Regions from separate parts of the Paenibacillus sp. FSL R5-0517 genome, predicted to be linked through region 1. Evidence: riboswitches for the same ligand, from Rfam matches in the RefSeq annotation. Region 1 holds a riboswitch; the other holds the start of a gene.
The links. A riboswitch is a leader RNA that binds a small molecule or an ion and turns the genes downstream of it on or off. The one in region 1 is predicted to bind ZMP and ZTP.

Region 2: linked by a shared signal. The riboswitch ahead of MKX40_RS08155 (GNAT family N-acetyltransferase) and the one ahead of MKX40_RS27935 (TIGR01440 family protein) in region 1 are both predicted to bind ZMP and ZTP.

Annotation. Positions count from the first base shown of each region.
Region 1 covers NZ_CP150235.1:6,237,330-6,240,499, forward strand. Annotated here, with positions in the region: gene glyA (serine hydroxymethyltransferase) at 1-1,029, opposite strand, end outside; gene MKX40_RS27935 (TIGR01440 family protein) at 1,263-1,856, opposite strand; ZMP/ZTP riboswitch at 1,998-2,079, opposite strand; gene MKX40_RS27940 (low molecular weight protein arginine phosphatase) at 2,176-2,748, opposite strand; gene MKX40_RS27945 (manganese efflux pump MntP family protein) at 2,807-3,170, opposite strand, start outside.
Region 2 covers NZ_CP150235.1:1,811,752-1,814,921, reverse strand. Annotated here, with positions in the region: gene MKX40_RS08165 (class I SAM-dependent methyltransferase) at 1-166, opposite strand, end outside; gene MKX40_RS08160 (VOC family protein) at 387-770, opposite strand; gene MKX40_RS08155 (GNAT family N-acetyltransferase) at 1,029-1,502, opposite strand; ZMP/ZTP riboswitch at 1,656-1,737, opposite strand; gene MKX40_RS08150 (GNAT family N-acetyltransferase) at 1,768-2,283, opposite strand; gene MKX40_RS08145 (YfiT family bacillithiol transferase) at 2,318-2,842, opposite strand; gene MKX40_RS08140 (GNAT family N-acetyltransferase) at 2,888-3,170, opposite strand, start outside.

The DNA of each region.
Region 1 (3,170 bases):
AATTGCATTTTTGTTCACGGTAATACCGATGGAATCAAGTACATGCTCAGCTTCTTTACCTGTGATGTTCACACTGCGTGTGTCGATCAGCATCAAGTGGTTATCTGTACCACCGGATACGATGTTCAAGCCTTCAGCGATCAGTGTTTCAGCCAGAACCTGTGCGTTTTTCACAACGTTCTGTGCATATGTTTTGAACTCTGGTTGCAAAGCTTCTCCGAATGCTACCGCTTTGGAAGCAATTACGTGCATCAAAGGACCACCTTGGGAACCCGGGAATACCGCTTTATCAATCGCTGCTGCCCATGCTTTACGGCACAGAATCATACCACCACGAGGTCCACGCAACGTTTTGTGTGTTGTTGTTGTTACGAAATGCGCATGTGGAACCGGGTTTGGATGCAAACCAGCAGCAACCAATCCTGCAATATGAGCCATATCCACCATGAACAAAGCACCTACATCATTGGCGATGGAAGCCAGCTTTTCAAAATCAATGGTACGCGGATATGCACTTGCACCTGCAACGATCAGACGAGGGCGGTGTTTGAAAGCCGCTTTGCGCACTTCATCATAATCAATCAGGAATGTATCTTCCTGCACGCCGTATGCCACAAAGTTGTACAGCAAACCGGAAGCGTTAACCGGGCTACCGTGCGTGAGGTGTCCACCATGGGCAAGGTTCATACCAAGTACAGTATCACCAGGTTTCAACGCTGCAAGATATACTGCCATGTTCGCTTGTGCGCCGGAGTGAGGTTGAACATTCACGTGTTCTGCTCCGAACAATTCTTTGGCACGATCACGCGCAATGTCTTCAACAACGTCCACATGCTCACAACCGCCATAGTAACGTTTACCTGGATAGCCTTCAGCGTACTTGTTGGTCAGTACAGATCCCAATGCTTCGATTACTGCTTCACTCACGATGTTCTCGGATGCAATCAGTTCGATGTTGTTCTGTTGACGTTTCAGTTCAAGATTCATCGCTTCCAGTACTGCCGGGTCATTCTTGCGCAATTGTTCCATGATTAAATTCCTCCCAGTTATAAGTGAAGTTATAAAGCGAAACTACAGTGGTTACACTCCTCACTTCGATTGCATCACCATCTTCCGATCGCTGTTATCCCCTGATTTTTCTGAACTCCCTTATAATAAAGGGAAAATCCGGTGATAAAGGCGAACGCTTTGCTTCTTCAGATTGGTGTTGCACTCTCCGTTTTTGTGTAAAGTCTAATTTAGCTTTATATTGGTTGAAGATATCAGTCACAAAATGTTGAATCTGGTTGTTCTTCCATACGATACACCGCGCGTTCGCCGCCAATTAACTTCGGACGAGTCAACGCTGTGGTCACACGCGCATCTCCAACATAGCGGAGCGCTGTACGAAAAGGTACGGCTACATGCCGGAGATGCATGCCAATCATCGTCTCCCCAATGTCCAGTCCCGCATGGGCCTGCACATGTTCAGCCAGGCATGGATCGGTCAGCGAACGATATGCTGCGGATGCCATTGAACCTCCGGCCTTGGGCACGGGTACTGCACCAACCTCAGTCAATCCAAGACGAGTAAGCACAGAACGTTCCATGACCAGCGCACGGTTCAGATGCTCACAACACTGGAATACGGTATCAAAACCGAATTCCTCCTGCACTTCGCGTATACCCGCAAGAAGCTGTTGCGCCACTTCAATAGCACCACTCGTACCAATCCGTGCCCCTGCAACTTCACTTGTGCTTGTACCGATCACAACGATCTGTCCAGGCCCAAGCTGTCCGGCAAGCGCCAGTTCATGCAGAATGGATGCGGTCTGTTCCTGCAATCCGGGTTGTTCTGAATCTAACTCTATAGTCATCCTATCATCGCCTCCTGATAAAATCATGCCCGCTGTCTCTTGGCTGTCCTTCGTATTCTTGCACGGCATCTCAGGATCTATTATAGCGAATAATCAGATGAAAGACGAAAAAAAGAGCAGTCTGCGGGTAACGCAGAATTGCTCTTTTGCCCAGGCGACCGGCCGTTTGTTCCGGTGCTCCATCGTGGTTATGCCCACTTCGTCGCCAGTTACACCGGATCCCTGTTTTCCCCTTCATCATAAAACAACCCGCGTTTAAAATCAACGGTTAATTTACATCACGTGTCCTGTTTCTCTAACCTGCCCCGCAGGATCAGAATTATCCCAACTTATCCAAAAGCCGGTCCAATGCCGTCCGAATCTCGGCCGCAGCGATATTATAATCATCACGACTCCCACCAAATGGATCGGAGATGTCGAAACTAGGAATGCGTTGTCTGATCTCAATGGCTCGCTCACGTTCCGATGCCAGGATCTCTTGCCCAAGGGCACGTTTCATCTCCAGCGTTGCAAACAGGCTGTCCAATTCCTGAACATCTCTTAATACCTGCTCGTCGTCCTCCACATACTCTTTCAATGTATAGGTTTTGTGGACAGAGTCGGGAAATACCTGCATGACATGCTGCTTATGACTCCGTGTTAATGTAAGAACCAGATCCGCCCAACCTACCAGGTTGGCGCTAAGTTGTGTGGAATGAGGTGGACCTTCAACGTTATGATCTCTCAGAACCGCTTCCGCATGACGGGAAATCGGCATACCCGACGTAGCTGCCACACCTGCGGAACGAACCTCTACCTGAATGCCGCGCTCCGATGCCAACTTTCGCAAAAGCCCCTCTGCCATGGGGCTGCGGCACGTATTGCCTGTACATACGAATAAAATATGTTTCATTGTGTTAGCCTCCCCATTTTACATATGATGCGAATGATAGGATATCTCAAGTTTTATTCTAAAATATAAACAAAAGTCCAAACGCAAGCAAGATTGCGCCACCAATGGCCTCACCATAATCCCCAAGATTCTGACTCACCCGACGGCCTAATAGCAGCCCCATCACCGACATCACCCCGCCACAAAAGCCAAAAGCCAGTACGGTTAAGATCAGATCACTGCTAAACATCCCTAAGGAAACGCCAACGGAGAACGAATCCACACTTACGCTGAGGGAGAACAGTATAACGCCGAGCAGGGAACGGTGGTCCACCAGCTTGGTATCGCCTTCACGGAATGCATTCAGAATCATATGACCACCCAGCAGAACAAGTAATCCACCTGCTGCATACGTCGTAATGTCACCGAGCAGCGAGCTGACG
Region 2 (3,170 bases), 2.5 Mb from region 1:
AACCTGCGTTCACATGTGCTACCAGATTCTCATCCGGTTTGTTTGGGAAAAAGGGTATGGGTCTGTTCCGGTCCTCATAGAAAGGCTCCCAAAATTGCTTGGCAGATCTGAAGTCTGCATCGAGCATATCATATAGATCCTGTACACTTTTAATCGTTTTTTCCACTACCACATTCCTCCTTAAATCCTCCATCCGAAACTTCAGTTCATACCCTTCATTTCTCGTCAATTTTCATTAAATTAGCTACACTTTATTATAACATTTTTAACCATTAATCCTCTATTTTTCTTGTATTTTTCTACTCTGAAATATAAGATTTTTCCAACAAAAAAACGACCGACTTGGATGTCGATCGCTTACAATTGTAGTAGTTTTTAGTTGAAGTTTACTTCGTCCGCTCCAAGACTGCAAAGTAATTTTTTTCGTTATCAGCAAAGTTGAAGACACGCCCCGTTGGCATCTCGACAATCTCTCCAACCGTTACATGTTTTCCAGACAAGTCAGCATATAGTTGATCCAGATTTTCGGTGAAGAACATTAATGATGGTGTACCCAGATTTACACCCGCCGACATCCGCTCGACAAACTCTTTGTCATGGAGAATAATGCTCGTCTGCGAATCTGGGGTAGGCGCAATCTCAATCCATCTCATGCCCTCGTCGAGGTTTACTTCATCCACAATGTGGAATCCTGCAACTTCCGTCCAAAATGCTAGTGATTCATCCTGATTGTTGACATACAACATAATTTGGCCGACTTTGCTAAACATGCATCATTCACTCCTCTGATCATCTAATCTCTCAACATCCTGCTTATCATTCCTCAACTTCCAATAGAGTATAACATGCAGGACAGCTTTTTCATTATCTTTCTTTGGCATTACACTGCTTTGATCGAAGTTTCAGATCAGACCGTTGTAGCGATCCTACTTTGGAGAATAGGAGCTTCCCCTTCACTATGCAGATAGGTTAAATTAGCTTAACAAATCAAGATCAGATTTTGAGTAAAATGGATTTCTTGAAGTTACTTATAATGTTTTGACAAGAGCCAGCCTATGGAACCCCGAGGTATAATAATTCATATCGATACCTTCCTTTTGAAAATTCATTCGTTCATAAAATACGAGCGCCGCTTCATTTTCTGCATGATCAAGTGTGTAAAGCATGATATCACTACATCCAAATCCAGCTATTTTCATGCATATTTCAGTAATTAGTGTACGTGCTACACCTTGTCGAAGGTGTGATTTACACGTAACAACGCCAACGATTTCATATCGGTTAACCGTAGGCTGAAAGATATAACCAGCATGACCTATGACAACATCTGCTTCGTCAACCATGACATAATAAGCACTGATCCGTTCATCCATCATATTTAAAAATAAATCCCAGCGCGCAGGATACTGTTCGCGTATAAACGAAGGGAATTGAAAATGATGGTCCGTCATCATTTTCAGCACTGCTGGCTGATCAATCGTTTGAAAAAGACGAATAGTCATCTTGCCACCCCCTCCCCTTAAAGATCACAGCTTCACAGAATCCAGCCAAATCCATGCTTGTCATTCCATCAAATAAAACAAACGCCATTTTCATTGCCGCCACCCGTCCTCTCGTACCCGAATAATAAATAAAGTGTTTGATCAAAAGATCAAACACTTTGCCCAGGCGTACGGCATATAATATATGTGCTTCCTCGTGGTTCACTCCACGTTTACGCCAGTCACACACAATCGATATTTAAAAACCAGTATACATCACTCACACTTATTGTATGCCTCTTAATTTCTTCGTAAGATAAAGTACAACATCGTCGTCCATAATCGTTTCTTCACCTGGCTGAATGTAATGATCGTGTCTGTGAACACCATGACCGTCCGGTATGTATCCGCGATGGGCATATAAAACTTGCGCTTTGCCATAATCGGAAAATACACCTACACCAATACCTGCTACATCCGTTCGTTCCGAAATAACTTCCTCTGCGCGGTCCATCAACCGTGAACCAATACCTTGGCGCTGGAACTTGATCAGCACATTAAAATCGTTAATTTCGGGAATGCCTTGTTCCCTGAAAGAAGGGTATTTGGAATGCCACAATACATTCACGTATCCGGCAAATTCTCCATTCAACTCCGCTACCAAGGTTACACGGTCCCCATTCTGTTGTTCAGCCAAGTAATGAAGATACTGCTCAGCGTATCTCCCCCACCCCTGCTCCTGAAACGCCTTGGATATGATTACAGGATCACTCTCATTTAATAATCTGATATGTACAGTCATTAATAAATTCTCCTTAATAAGATATTTATCCTAACTAAATTTCCAGTCGATCTCGAAGCGATGTAATATGAGCAACATGGTGTTTGCCATGCCAAGCATACATGCCCAGATTATAATCCAGTCTCGTCGTTTCTTGCGATGAGGGATGATAGAATTGTTTGGCATAATCCGCATCTGTCAGTGCCTTTAACAGAACCACCCACCGACGATGGAGCGCATCCAGAATTTGAAGTGAGAACTCAACATCCAGGTCCCTTGAATCACTCAGTTCAGCCCAACGCTCTTCATAATACGGTCGAATTGTAGGTGTATCCTCGGTCAGTGCCAACTTGAAACGAATCATACTGTTCATATGGCTGTCTGCCATGTGGTGAATGACCTGTTTGAGCATCCATCCACCTTCTCGATACGGCAGACTTAATTGCTCTTCACTCAGCCCCTTTACCGCTTCTCGCGCGCGTTCAGGTAGCTCAGCAATGTCCTGAATCCACTTCTCCCGCTGTGCCAAAGTAACTTCACCCGTGTGTACAAATGGGCCTATCGGAAATCGTTCGTCCATCCATTATTCCTCCTTGTTTGTATGATGAAAATAGCTCTTAATATTCTAACGTGCATATTCCATGAGCCAGCAGTCTCTCATCTGCCCTTCATGCAGCTCATGTTTCTCCAACAGCATAATCCTTTGAAAACCACATTTCTCATAACAGGATATCGCTCGCAAGTTCCAGGATTGAGGGTCCATAACCACTTTACGGGCTTGTTTTTCATGAATGAGATAGGCTAGCATGGATTGCACCAGCAATGTTCCGATACCTTTGTTCCAATAATCTATCTCACCAATGAACTGATCCGTTCCATAGATGATCTCATCCGTGTCTCCATAACCA